2 regions of the Kitasatospora sp. NPDC048407 genome follow, and region 1 is predicted to be linked to the other one. Evidence: predicted binding sites of a transcription regulator. Region 1 holds the regulator's gene; the other holds the start of a gene.
What was found. Region 1 encodes HspR, which represses chaperone genes until heat shock. Its sites were predicted from a motif close to TTGAGNNNNNNNNNCTCAA; they were not measured.
Positions count from the first base shown of each region.

Region 1 (7,029 bases):
AGATCTCCGCTTTCGTCCTGCAGAAGCTCAAGCGGGACGCCGAGGCCTACCTGGGCGAGACGGTCACCGACGCCGTCATCACCGTCCCGGCGTACTTCAACGACTCCGAGCGCCAGGCCACCAAGGAGGCCGGCGAGATCGCGGGCCTGAACGTCCTGCGCATCGTCAACGAGCCGACCGCCGCCGCCCTGGCCTACGGCCTGGACAAGGACGACCAGACCATCCTGGTCTTCGACCTCGGTGGTGGCACCTTCGACGTGTCGCTGCTGGAGATCGGCGACGGCGTGGTCGAGGTCAAGGCCACCAACGGTGACAACCACCTCGGTGGTGACGACTGGGACCAGCGCGTCGTCGACCACCTGGTGAAGGTCTTCCAGTCCGGCCACGGCGTCGACCTGTCCAAGGACAAGATGGCCGTCCAGCGTCTGCGCGAGGCTGCCGAGAAGGCCAAGATCGAGCTGTCCTCCTCCTCGGAGACCTCGATCAACCTGCCCTACATCACGGCCTCCGCCGAGGGCCCGCTGCACCTGGACGAGAAGCTCACCCGCTCGCAGTTCCAGCAGCTGACCGCCGACCTGCTGGACCGCTGCAAGGTCCCGTTCCACAACGTCATCAAGGACGCCGGCATCGCGCTGTCCGAGATCGACCACGTGGTCCTGGTCGGTGGCTCGACCCGTATGCCGGCCGTCGCCGAGCTCGTCAAGGAGCTGACCGGCGGCAAGGACGCCAACAAGGGCGTCAACCCGGACGAGGTCGTCGCCATCGGCGCCTCCCTGCAGGCCGGTGTGCTGAAGGGCGAGGTCAAGGACGTCCTGCTGCTCGACGTCACCCCGCTGTCCCTGGGCATTGAGACCAAGGGCGGCATCATGACGAAGCTGATCGAGCGCAACACCACGATCCCGACCAAGCGCTCCGAGATCTTCACCACCGCCGAGGACAACCAGCCCTCCGTGCAGATCCAGGTCTACCAGGGCGAGCGCGAGATCGCGGCGTACAACAAGAAGCTCGGTATGTTCGAGCTGACCGGCCTGCCGCCGGCCCCCCGCGGCCTGCCGCAGATCGAGGTCACCTTCGACATCGACGCCAACGGCATCATGCACGTGGCCGCGAAGGACCTCGGCACCGGCAAGGAGCAGAAGATGACCGTCACCGGCGGCTCCTCGCTGCCGAAGGACGAGGTCAACCGCATGCGCGAGGAAGCCGAGCGCTACGCGGAGGAGGACCACAAGCGCCGCGAGGCCGTGGAAACCCGCAACCAGGGCGAGCAGCTCGTCTACTCGACCGAGAAGTTCATCGCGGACAACGCCGACAAGCTCCCGGCCGACGTCAAGACCGAGGTCGAGACGGCGATCACCGAGCTCAAGGAAGCCCTCAAGGGCGAGGACATCGCGGCCATCCGCACCGCCACCGAGAAGGTCTCCACCACCGCCCAGAAGCTCGGCGCGGCGCTGTACGCGCAGGCCGACGGCGCGGGTGCGGCCACCGGTGCGACCGGGGCCGGCGAGGCCGGCGCCAAGGACGACGACGTGGTCGACGCCGAGATCGTCGACGACGAGAAGCCCAAGGGCGGTGCGGCATGACGGAGAAGCCGCAGGGCGAGCAGCCCGGCGACGACTCCGCCGCCGAGGAAGCCGTGCTGAAGGCCGCCGAAGAGGCTGTCGCGGGTGCGGGTGCCGACGAGCTGGCCGCCGCCAAGCGCGAGGCCGGCGAGCGCACCGCCGACCTGCAGCGTCTCCAGGCGGAGTACCAGAACTACCGCAAGCGGGTCGAGCGCGACCGGGCCACCGTCCGGGAGATCGCGGTCTCCAACATCGTGGAATCGCTGATCCCGGTGCTGGACGACATCGGCCGGGCCCGCGAGCACGGCGAGGTGACGGGTGGCTTCAAGTCCGTCGCCGAGTCGCTGGAGACGGTCGTCGCCAAGCTCGGGCTGCAGCAGTTCGGCAAGGAGGGCGAGCCCTTCGACCCGACCATCCACGAGGCGCTGATGCACAGCTACTCGTCGGACGTCACGGAGGACACCTGCGTGCAGATCCTCCAGCCCGGGTACCGGATCGGCGAGCGGATCATCCGCCCGGCGATGGTCGCGGTCGCGGAGCCCCAGCCGGGCACCCAGACCACCGGCGAACCGGACGAGGACAAGGCTGACGGTTCGTCCGACAGCTGAGTAGAGTCCCTGTGCGCTGCGGAGTCGTACGTCGTCCAGTACGGCGGCCGGCTCCGCAGCGCCGTATCGGGGCTCTTCCCAACAACACGCTTCACCAACAGACTTACGGGATTACGGGAGGTGGCGGTCAAAGGCCATGAGCGCTAAGGACTACGTGGAGAAGGACTACTACAAGGTCCTCGGCGTGCCCAAGGACGCCACCGCCGCCGAGATCAAGAAGACGTACCGCAAGTTGGCCCGGGAGTTCCACCCGGACGCCAACAAGGGCGATGCCAAGGCCGAGGAACGGTTCAAGGACATCTCCGAGGCGTACGACGTGCTCTCCGACGAGAAGCGCCGCAAGGAGTACGACGAGGCGCGCTCGCTGTTCGCCGGCGGCGGTTTCCGGCCCGGCGGCGCGGGTGGCGCCGGCGGCGGCTTCGACTTCGGCGACCTGTTCAACGGCGGCACCGCCGGCGGCAGCGGCGGACTCGGCGACGTGTTCGGCGGCCTGTTCAACCGCGGCGGCCGGCAGACCGCCCAGCCGCGGCGCGGCGCGGACGTCGAGACCGAGGTCACCCTGAACTTCGAGGAGGCTGTGGACGGCGCGACGGTGCCGCTGCGGATGACCTCCCAGGCGGCCTGCCGGGCCTGCGCCGGCACCGGCGCCAAGACCGGCACCACCCCCCGGGTCTGCCCGACCTGCGTCGGCGCGGGCACCGTCAGCCGGGGCCAGGGCGCGTTCGCGCTCTCCGAGCCGTGCCGGGACTGCAAGGGCCGCGGCATGATCGTCGACGACCCGTGCACCGTCTGCCACGGCAGCGGCCGGGCCTCCTCGGCCCGCACCATGCAGGTCCGGATCCCGGCCGGCGTGCAGGACAGCCAGCGGATCCGGCTCAAGGGCAAGGGTGCCCAGGGCGAGCGCGGCGGCCAGCCCGGCGACCTGTACGTCACCGTGCACGTCGACCCGCACCCGGTGTTCGGGCGCAAGGGTGACAACCTCACCGTGACGGTGCCGGTCAGCTTCCCCGAAGCCGCACTCGGCGGCACCATCGAGGTGCCGACCCTGAACGGACCGGCCGTGAAGCTCAAGCTGCCCCCGGGCAGCGCCAACGGTCTGACCATGCGGGCCCGCGGCAAGGGCGCCACCCGCAAGGACGGCACCCGGGGAGACCTGCTGGTCACCGTCGAGGTCGCCGTACCCAAGATCGTCAGCGGCGACGCACTGAGCGCACTGGAGCAGTACCGCGAGGCCACCGCCTCGGACGACCCGCGAGCCGCCCTGTTCAAGGCGGCGGAGGGAGCGTGAGATCCCGATGAGCCCCCATCCCGACAGCCCGCGCGGCGCCGAGGGCCGGATCGGCGCCGGCATCGGCGAGGGCCTGCCCGGCGCCGGCCGGCGCCCCGCCGGTCCGCCGACGTACGTCCTCACCGAGGACACCCCGGTCTACGTGATCTCGGTCGCCGCCGAGCTCTCCGGCCTGCACCCGCAGACCCTGCGCCAGTACGACCGGCTCGGCCTGGTCTGCCCGGACCGCACCGCCGGGCGCGGCCGGCGCTACTCCGCGCGCGACATCCAGCAGCTGCGCGAGGTCCAGCGCCTCTCCCAGGACGAGGGCATCAACCTGGCCGGCATCAAGCGGATCATCGAACTGGAGAACCAGGTCGCCGCCCTGCAGTCCCGGGTCTCCGAACTGGTCGACGCCCTGGAGGGCGCCGCCGCCACCCTGCAGCAGCGCGAGGCCGCCGTGCACGCCTCCTACCGCCGTGACCTGGTGCCCTACCAGCAGGTCACGCAGTCCAGCGCCCTGGTGGTCTGGCGCCCCAAGCGCTGACCGGCCCGACCACGAACCGTCGACATTCCTGCCCACCGGGGGGTGTCGGCGGTTTCGGTGTGCTGCCAGAGTCTTGGGAGAGGACGTGCTTCCGGCTCCGCTCCGATTCGGTAATTCGGCGGAACCGAGCGCCCTTCGCTCTATGATGCGGGCCGGAAGACGCTCCCGAACTGCCGGAAGCCCCAGCTCAGGCAAGGAGTCATGGACATGAGTACTGAGCAGAGGAGCAGTGCCGTCACCCCGGCCCTGTCCCCGGAGGCCAGGTCCCTCTACGTCCGCGCCGTACAGACCGGAGGCAGGCTGACCGAGCGCGATGCCGGCAGCCTGTCACCCGGTCAAATCGACGGCCCCTTGCAGGAGTTGCTGGCCATCGGCCTGCTTCAGGCGGAGGTGGGACCGTCCGGCACCTACGCCGTGAAGGATCCCCAACAACTGGCGGAATCGCTGACGCTGGAGCTCCAGCAGGAAGCCGGCGAAATACTCCGGCGCTCGGTCTCGATCCACCACACCCTGCAGGACCTGAACCGGGAATACCAGAGCTACATCAGCCGCCCGGAGGCCGGCGGTTCCATCGCATACGTCCAGGGCCGCGGGAACATCAACCAACGGCTGGCGACGCTGATGGCCAACGGTGCGAAGGAAATGCTCACCGCGCAACCCGGCGGCGGCCGCGGCGAGGACGCGCTGAAAATCGCGATCGCCCGTGACCTGAAATTCGTGGAACGCGGCGGCACGATCCGCACGATCTACCAGCCCAGCGCCCGCTATTCGAACCCGACGGTCAGTTACGTCCAGGCGGTCACCCAGGAAGGGTGCCAGGTCAGAACACTCGACGAAGCCTTTGCCAAACTCATCGTCATCGATCGCCAGGTCGCGGTCGTCACCGTGGGGGACGAGGAGAACCGCGATCGCGCGGCGTTCATCCGGGACGACTCGGTCATCGACTACATCGTCGGGGTGTTCAACAGCCAATGGGAACGGGCAATTCCGTTCACCGGCGACCACGGAATTCCACCCCTGGTGGTCACCCGAATGCGCCGGCAGATCGTGCGAATGATGCTGGAAGGGATCGCCCACCGCACCATTGCCAGGCGGCTGGGCCTCAGCGAACGGACGCTGGCCCGGCACATCGCCGAAATGCGCGAGGAATACGGGGTCGACACGCTGTTCCAACTCGGCTGGAAACTCGCGCAAACGGAGGGGCCGACGGCCTGACGCCGGCGGCCCCTCCGTCCTGCGCTTCAGGGCTCTACCAGTGGCTGTCGAGGGAGGCCACCTGGGTTTCGGTGGTCTGGGACGCAAACCAGTGAGAGTCCGCGCTCGCCGGGGCGGCCCCGAGGAACACGGCCATGCCCAGGAGGAGCGCCGAGATCAGGATACGGCGGGCCTTCAGCACAAAATCACCCCTTTCGGACAAATTCATCGCGAGCACCGTTCACCGAACGGCGCCCGCATCAATTGGCACCCATATGATTACTCATCAACTGCCTCGCCGTCACCTACCGGGTGCGGCGGCACCGCCCGGGCTGTGAAATGTGCATGTCGGCACTAAGAAGTCCGGTGATGGATAGAGGTGTCATCTGTCCGCCAGGCAGCCAGATGCCACCATGCGCCAGTGGACTCCCTGACACCCGGCGATGGACGATCAGCTAGTCGTAACCAAAGCGGCATGATCAGCGAGTTCCACGTCGGTCCGCTCGACCCCGAAGTGCGGCAATCTTCGGGCCCGCACCGCTTCCACCGGACAGGGCCTTCCGGACCGAGCCGGCCGAATCACCACACCCGGAGTCGACATGACTGAGCCCCACCTGCAGTACCAGGCCTCCGAGGGGCGACGCGCACGGGTCTTCCTCGCCGCGCCCCTGATGCGGCTGACCGGGCCTGCGGACAGCGTGGTGACGCTGGCCAGCCGGACCAGACTGACCACGCTGCGGAGCACGCTGCTTCGCAGTGGAGCCGCGGTGTACAGCGCCCACCACAGCGACGCGTGGACGGTGGCCGGGAAGGCGCCGGAGCAGCGGGTCCCCTCGGACTTCCGGGCGATGCAGAGCGCGGACCTGGTGTTCGCGTACGTCGGCGCCCCGCTGTCGGCCGGGGTCAGCCTGGAGCTGGGCTGGGCGTCGGCGCTGCGCAAGCCGATCGTGATGCTGGTGGACGAGGCGATCACCCACAACCCGCTGATCGCCACCATCGAGCAGGTCTCCCCCGTGCTGCCGCTGGTCTTCGACGACACCTGGTCGCAGGAGGCGCTGCACCACACCGTGGAGACCGCGCTGGACTGGGCCGGCATGGCGCTCTCGCTGCGCAGCGGCTTCTGGACCGCGCCCGGCGAGCAGTTCCCGCGTCCGCGCCGTGAGCACGCCGCCCCGTACGGCTTCTGGTCCCCGGAGATCGCCACCGGCTGATGCCCGGTCAGGCCGGTGGCGCGGCCGGGCCCTCGGCCGCGCGCATCTGCCACCCCAGCTGGAACAGCGTCTCCGCGTCGTGCAGTTCGCGCAGCCGGGAGATGTGGCCCGCCACGGTCCGTTCGGAGAGGCCGAGGCGGGAGGCGATCGAACGCTGCGTCAGGCCCTGGGCGAGCAGCCGGCCGACCTGTTCGTGGACCGGCACGACGCTCTCGCCCTCGCGGTCGGCCGAACGCCAGCGGACCCGTTCGGCCCGCTCCCAGTCCCGTTCGAAGGCGGCGACCAGGAACGAGACCACCGCCGGGTCCTCGACCAGCGCGGCGCTGGAGTTGTCCGCCGACGCCGGGACGACGGCGATCCGGCGGTCGAAGACGGTCATCCGGCTGAACGGCTCGCTCAGCGTCCGGAACCTGCCGCCCCATCCGGTGACGGCCTCCGCCCAGCGCACCGTCCCCTCGTCGAGCAGCGCGGCCGGCTCGTAGACCGTGTGCAGCACGGCCCCGCCGGTCAGGAAGCCGCGGGCCCGCTCCAGGGAGTCGGCCTGGAGGTCGCCCGCGGGCGCCCCGCCGGGCTGCAGGGCGAGCACCTCCTCCTCGGCCTCGTTCTCCAACTGCCGTACCCGCTCCCGGATCCGGTCGCTCCG
Region 1 covers NZ_JBICXW010000006.1:104,837-111,865, reverse strand. The annotation lists gene dnaK (molecular chaperone DnaK) at 1-1,580, shown strand, start outside; gene grpE (nucleotide exchange factor GrpE) at 1,577-2,167, shown strand; gene dnaJ (molecular chaperone DnaJ) at 2,304-3,455, shown strand; gene ACGFWJ_RS14170 (heat shock protein transcriptional repressor HspR) at 3,463-3,981, shown strand; gene ACGFWJ_RS14165 (helix-turn-helix domain-containing protein) at 4,189-5,196, shown strand; gene ACGFWJ_RS14160 (hypothetical protein) at 5,775-6,386, shown strand; gene ACGFWJ_RS14155 (LuxR C-terminal-related transcriptional regulator) at 6,394-7,029, opposite strand, start outside.

Region 2 (7,029 bases), on a different contig from region 1:
AAGCATCCATGTTCGACGCCACGGCCTTGGACGGGCCGCGCAGCTGCACCAGCTCCGGGCCCTCGGCGGCGGCCTTCGCGGCGGCGGCCGGGGCCGGAGCCGGGGTCGCGGCCTTCGGCGCGGGCGGCGCGGCGGGAGCGGCGGCCAGCGGCGCGGGGGCCACCGGCTGCGCGGGCGCCGGGGTGGCGGCCATTGGAGTGGCATCGGCCGGAGAAGTCGCGGCCGGAGCAGCGGCAACAGGAGCGGCAACGGGGGCCGGCTGGGCGCCGACCGGGGTTGCGGCCTGGGTCACGGGAGTCACCTCGGTACCGGGCTTGTAGTCGGCGAAAAAGTCCCACCAGGCACGGTCGACCGAAGCCGGGTCCTGGAGGTACTGCTGGTAGATCTCGTCGACGAGCCACTCATTGGGGCCGAAGCCAGTGGAGCTTGCCGAGCTGGGGGTTTCTTGGTGTGGCGACACGGGGCAACCGCCCTCTTCCGCTTCCTTTTGGGATGGTGGACAGCGGGGATTAAGGCTACGCCTCCGACCAGTGATCGCGCAGTCCCCGATGGTCAGGCGTCGCCCAGATCACATCGGTGGACCGGATTTTGGCTGGAATTGTGCGTTAGAGATGCCGGAAAGCAGGGAACCCGCGGCCGGGGCGATCACTGCCATACCGAGTGAAAATCGGACGAACAGGCGGGCCGGGACGGTCCGTTGACTGTCCCGGCCCGGCCTCGAACGCGGTTTGTACCGGTTCCGCCACAAACTAGACGGCGATCGCGCTTTCACCCGGCAGGGTGACCTCGATCCGGCAGCCCGCGGCGGCCTCCGCCACCCGGATCCGGCCGCCGTGCAGGTCCACCGCCCAGCGGGCGATGGCCAGCCCGAGGCCGGTCCCGCCGTCACTGCCCGGGCCGAGCGCCGTCGGCGAACCGCTGCGGCCGAACCGCTCGAACACCCGCTCCCGGTCGGCGACCGGAATGCCCGGACCCTGGTCCTCCACCTCCAGCAGCAGCCCGCCGCCCTCCGCCGCCCGGGCCCGCACCGTCACGGTGCCGCCGGCCGGCGAGTGCTTGCAGGCGTTGTCCACCAGATTGGCCACCACCTGGTGCAGCCGCTCCGCGTCCGCCACCGCCGACAGCTCGGCCGGCTGCACGTCGACCGCCAGCCGCACGTCCTCGCGCCGGGCGTACGCTCCGCCCGCCGTCGCGCCGTCCACCGTCACGCCCCGCAGCACGCCGTCCAGGAACTCCCGCACCTGGAACGGGCGGCAGTCCAGCGGGACGACGCCGTCGTCCAGCTTCGACAGGTCCAGCAGGTGGGTGACCAGCCGGCCCAGGCGTTCGGTCTGCTCCAGCGCGGTGCCCAGGTTCTTCGGGTCCGGCTTCACCACGCCGTCCACCACGTTCTCCAGCAGGCCGCGCAGCGCCGCGATCGGCGTGCGCAACTCGTGCGAGACGTTGGCGATCAGCTCGCGGCGGTGCCGGTCGGCGGCCTCCAGGTCGCCGGCCATCCGGTTGAAGGTGTCGGCCAGCTCGCCGATCTCGTCCCGGGAGGACACGTCCACCCGGGCGGTGTAGTCGCCCTCGGCCATCGACCGGGCCGCCGCCGTCATGTCCCGCAGCGGCGCGGTCAGACCGTTCGCCAGGAACTGCATGAACAGCAGCGAGGCGATCAGCGAGAAGATCATGATGATCCGGATCTGGGTCTCCGACCGGATCGCCACCACCACCATGCCGGTGGCCAGCACCACCGAGACCACCACCAGCATCGCCAGCTTGCCCTTGACCGAGCGCACCGGATCGAACGGGCGGATGTCGGCCCACACCCGGCGCGCGGCGCGCACCGCCAGCGGGGGCTGCGGGGTCGGCTCGGCTTCCCCGTTGCGTTGCTGTGGAAAGGTCATGTGTCCCCAGAACTCGTCCCCCGTGCACGACCGGACCGCCGCGCGGGCCCCCCGGAGGCCCGAACCGGCGGCTCCGGGTCAGGACAGCGGAGCCTCCAGCGCGTAACCCACGCCGTGCACCGTACGGATCCAGCTCGCACCGATCTTCCGGCGCAGCGCCTTCACGTGACTGTCGACCGTGCGGGTGCCGGACGCGTCGGTCCAGTCCCACACCTCGGCCAGCAGCTGCTCGCGGGTCAGCACCGCACGCGGCTGCGCGGCCAGGCAGGCCAGCAGGTCGAACTCGGTCGGCGTCAGGTGCACGTCGCCCGAACCCAGCCGGACCCGGCGCTGCACGTGGTCGATCTCCAGCTCGCCGAAGCGCAGGCTGCCGAGAGCCGGCGTGCGGGCCGCCTGCTGGGCGCGCTCCACCCGGCGCAGCAGCACGTTCACCCGGGCCGCCAGCTCGCGCATCGAGAACGGCTTGGTCATGTAGTCGTCCGCGCCGACGCCCAGACCGACCAGCAGGTCCGTCTCGTCGTCCCGCGCGGTCAGCATCAGCACCGGCACCGGGCGCTGGGCCTGGATCCGGCGGCACACCTCGAGGCCGTCGAAGCCCGGCAGCATGATGTCGAGCACCACCAGGTCGGGCTGCCAGGTGTGGAACCCGTCCACTGCGCCCGGCCCGTCGTGGGCCACCGCCACCTTGAAGCCCTCGGCTCCCAGGCGCGCCGCGATCGACTCCGCGATGGTCGGCTCGTCCTCCACGACGAGCACCCGTCGCTGGGTACCCACCGGGCCACTGCTGATCGTCTCTTGCTGAATCTCTGTCACGGTCACGCCACCGCCCCCAGGGCTGCGGGCCGGCCGTCTGTGGGGACGGGCGGGCTCCGCGTTGTAGTCGTCTCAATCCGTCTTGGGCTGTTGCCCCGCCCGCCGGTGCTGCTCCTGGCAGCGTACGGACGCCGTCCCCGCCCGGGTGGGCTGACCGGATGATTCCGGCCGCGGACCGTCATGCTTGGCAGGTCCCCGATCGGACGGGCACGGGCCAGTACCTTACCCAAAGCGCTTGCGACCTGTAACGGTACGTGTGCGAGCGGCATATGCACGGACAGTGGTCTTCACAGGACTTACCCAGACACCTCTCACCTGCCACCCGTATCGTGGGGCGGACGAAGCGTTCGGGAGGCACGATGACCAGCGCGGAACTGCGACGACGGCTGATCCGGCCGGGCCTGCGGGCCGTCCCCACCCCCCGGACGAACCCGTTCGCGCTCGGTTACCTCGGCCTGCTGCTCGGCACCACGCTCTACGCCCGCTTCGGCGACCCCGACACCGTGCACCGGCTCCAGTCGGTGTCCTCCACCGACGCGCACAACCTGCTCGTCCACCCCGTGGTCTCCCTCATCGGCAGCGGCCTGTGGGTCGCCGGCTCGGTCTGGGCGCCCTACTTCTGGGCCTTCCTCTGCACCGTCGCACCTCTTGAACGACGGGCGGGGGGAGTCCGTGCCCTCGGCGTCTTCGGGGCCGGGCACATCGGCGCGACGCTGCTCTCGCAGGGGGTGGCCGTGGCGAGCGTGGCCGGAGGGGCGGCCGGGCCCGATGTGCTGGACGCGATGGACATCGGCGTCAGTTACGGGGTGCTGGCCTCGCTCGGCGGGCTGGCCGGACTGCTGCCGCGGCCCGGGCGGGCCGTGGCGCTGGGCGCGGGGCTGGCGTTGATCGGGCACCAGTTGCTCTCCGACCCCGATCTGGTGACTTCGGTCGGGCACCCGGCGGCGTTGCTGTTGGGTGTGGCGATGTGGCCGTGGCTGAGGCGCGGCAGGGGGCCGCGCGGGCCGGAGCGGGCGTGGGCGTGGAAGCGCTCGACGGCCGTCGCGGAGGGCTGAGACATCCACCCTGAGTCCCCTTCGCTCAGGGTGAACACCCGGAGGGGAACAACCGAGGCGTGCCAAACCTTAGTCAGGTCAGCTCAACTTCACTGACTGGGGAGAGATCATGGCATCGACGTCCATTCCGCTCACTCTGCCCGTGCTGCCCCTCGACGACGAGGTCGTGCTCCCTGGCATGGTGGTTCCGCTGGAGCTTTCGGATCCGGAGGTGAGGGCTGCCGTGGAGGCGGCCAGGGCGGGGAGCAACGGGGGGAAGCCGCAGCTGCTGCTGGTGCCGCGGCTCGACGGGTCGTACGCGGCGGTGGGTGCGCTGGCGACGGTCGAGCAGGTCGGGCGGCTGGCGGACGGTGACCCGGCGGCGCTGGTACGCGCGGTGCGCCGGGTGCGGATCGGCAAGGGGACGACCGGGCCGGGGGCGGCGCTGTGGGTGGAGACCACGCCGTTCCAGGAGTCGGACGCCGGGCTGCCGGTGGCAGGTCGGGCGGCCGAGCTGGCCAAGGAGTACAAGGCGCTGTCCACCAAGTGGCTGCGCAAGCGCGGGGCATGGCAGATCGTGGACCGGGTGGCCGCGATCGAGGACATCGGCGAGCTCGCGGACAACATCGGGTACGCGCCGTTCGCCACCGCCGAGCAGAAGCTGAAGGTGCTGCTGGAGGCCGACCGTCAGGCCCGGCTGGAGTACGCGCTGGGCCTGCTGCGCGAGCACCTCGCGGAGGAGGAGGTCAACGACACCATCCGCAAGGACGTCGAGGAGGGCGTCGCCAAGCAGCAGAAGGAGTTCCTGCTGCGCCGCCAGCTGGAGGCCGTCCGCAAGGAGCTGGCCGAGCTGAACGGTGAGGCGGGTACCGAAGAGGATGACTACCGGGCGCGGGTGGAGGCGGCCGAGCTGCCCGAGAAGGTCCGGGAGGCGGCGCTCAAGGAGGTCGACAAGCTGGAGCGTTCCAGTGATCAGTCGCCCGAGGGCTCGTGGATCCGCACCTGGCTGGACACCGTGCTGGAGCTGCCGTGGAACGAGCGCTCCGAGGATTCGTACGACATCACCGCCGCGCGTGCCGTGCTGGACGCCGACCACACCGGTCTGGCGGACGTGAAGGACCGGATCGTCGAGTACCTGGCGGTCCGCAAGCGCCGGGCCGACCAGGGGCTCGGCCAGATCGGCGGCCGGCGCGGAGGTGCGGTGCTGGCGCTGGTCGGCCCGCCCGGTGTCGGCAAGACCTCGCTGGGCGAGTCGGTGGCCCGCGCGATGGGCCGGTCGTTCGTCCGGGTGGCGCTGGGTGGCGTCCGGGACGAGGCGGAGATCCGCGGCCACCGGCGGACGTACGTGGGCTCGATCCCCGGCCGGATCGTCCGGGCGATCAAGGAGGCCGGGACGATGAACCCGGTGGTGCTGCTGGACGAGATCGACAAGGTCGGCTCGGACTACCGGGGCGACCCGGCGGCGGCGCTGCTCGAGGTGCTGGACCCGGCGCAGAACCACACCTTCCGGGACCACTACTTGGAGGTCGAGCTCGACCTGTCCGACGTGGTGTTCCTGGCCACCGCCAACGTGCTGGAGGCCATCCCGGAGCCGCTGCTGGACCGGATGGACCTGGTCCGGCTGGACGGCTACACCGAGGACGAGAAGGTCTCCATCGCCCGCGACCACCTGCTGCCCCGCCAGCTCGCCAAGGCGGGCCTCGCCGCGGAGCAGCTGACGGTGGACGAGGAGGCGCTGCGCCGGCTCGCCGCCGAGTACACCCGGGAGGCGGGCGTCCGGAACCTGGAGCGGTCGATCGCGCGGGTCCTGCGCAAGGTCGCCGCGCAGACCGAGCTGGGCGAGCGCGAGCTGCCGGCCGCGATCGGCCCGGACGACCTGCGGGCGCTGCTGGGCCGGCCGCACCACGTGCCGGAGTCGGCGCAGGAGCCGGCCGAGCGTCGCACCGCGGTGCCCGGGGTGGCGACCGGCCTGGCGGTCACCGGGGCCGGTGGTGACGTCCTCTACATCGAGGCGTCGCTGGCGGACGCGGAGACCGGCTCGACCGGGCTGACGCTGACCGGGCAGCTGGGCGACGTGATGAAGGAGTCGGCGCACATCGCGCTCTCCTACCTGCGTTCGCGCGGCGCCGAGCTGGAGCTGCCGGTGACGGGCCTGCGCGAGCGGGGCATCCACCTGCACGTGCCGGCCGGCGCGGTGCCGAAGGACGGCCCGAGCGCGGGCATCACGATGACCACGGCGCTGGCCTCGCTGCTGTCGGGGCGCAAGGTGCGCACCGACGTGGCGATGACCGGCGAGGTGTCGCTGACCGGCCGGGTGCTGCCGATCGGCGGGGTCAAGCAGAAGCTGCTGGCCGCAGACCGGGCCGGGGTCACCACGGTGATCATCCCGAAGCGCAACGAGGCGGACCTGGACGACGTCCCCGCCGAGGTGCTGGAGCGGCTCACGGTGCACGCCGTGTCCGACGTCCGGGAGGTGCTGCGGCTGGCGCTGGAGCCGGCGGAAGTGCTGGTCGCGGCGGCCTGATGACGGCCGAGGGGCCGGGGAGTGTCCACTCCCCGGCCCCTGGTGGTTGCCGATTGTGGCCCATGGCAGACTTCCGGCATGCCGTCCCCTACGCAGCGCGCGCTGACCGCAATGCCGGAGAACTTCCGTCCGTTCCTGGTCAAGCACCGCAAGTTGGTGAAGTTCCTCGTGGTCGGAGGAACCTGCTTCGTGCTCACCATGTTGATCAACTTCGCTCTGAAGATGACCGTCTTCGAGGCCAAGCCGCTCGTCGCCCTGACCGTCGCGACCGTGATCGCCACCGGCGTCTCGTACGTGCTGAACCGGCAATGGTCCTTCCGGGCCGCCGGCAAGCATCGCGAGGCTGTCCTGTTCGTCGTGGTCAGCGCTCTCGCGGTCGGTGTCAACGACCTTCCGCTGGCGGCCTCGCGCTACCTGTTCGACCTGCGGGAACCGCACGTCACCCACATGACCCAGGAGGTCGCCGACTTCCTCAGCGGCATGATCCTGGGCACCCTGCTGGCGATGGTGTTCCGCTACTGGGCGATGAACCGGTACGTGTTCACCCGGTTGTCGGACCGGGTGAGCGAGGAGCAGGGGCGGGCGACCGAACGGGTCTGACCCCGCCCCTTTCCGTGACGGCCGCTCACACCTCCGTCGGGGTGGGGCGGCCGAGGAACGGGTGGCGGGACGCCGCGAGGAAGGTCACCGCGACACCGAGGGCGGCCCAGACCGCCAGCACCGTCAGCGGCATCGCCAGCGCGGACGAGCCCAGGTAGGCGATGGAGCG
Region 2 covers NZ_JBICXW010000009.1:42,851-49,879, forward strand. The annotation lists gene ACGFWJ_RS18405 (multifunctional oxoglutarate decarboxylase/oxoglutarate dehydrogenase thiamine pyrophosphate-binding subunit/dihydrolipoyllysine-residue succinyltransferase subunit) at 1-460, opposite strand, end outside; gene ACGFWJ_RS18410 (ATP-binding protein) at 750-1,889, opposite strand; gene ACGFWJ_RS18415 (response regulator transcription factor) at 1,968-2,702, opposite strand; gene ACGFWJ_RS18420 (rhomboid-like protein) at 3,062-3,757, shown strand; gene lon (endopeptidase La) at 3,867-6,260, shown strand; gene ACGFWJ_RS18430 (GtrA family protein) at 6,339-6,860, shown strand; gene ACGFWJ_RS18435 (DUF3533 domain-containing protein) at 6,886-7,029, opposite strand, start outside.
Region 2: a site for HspR is predicted at 3,826-3,844, ahead of lon (endopeptidase La). Genes of this name have one in related genera too.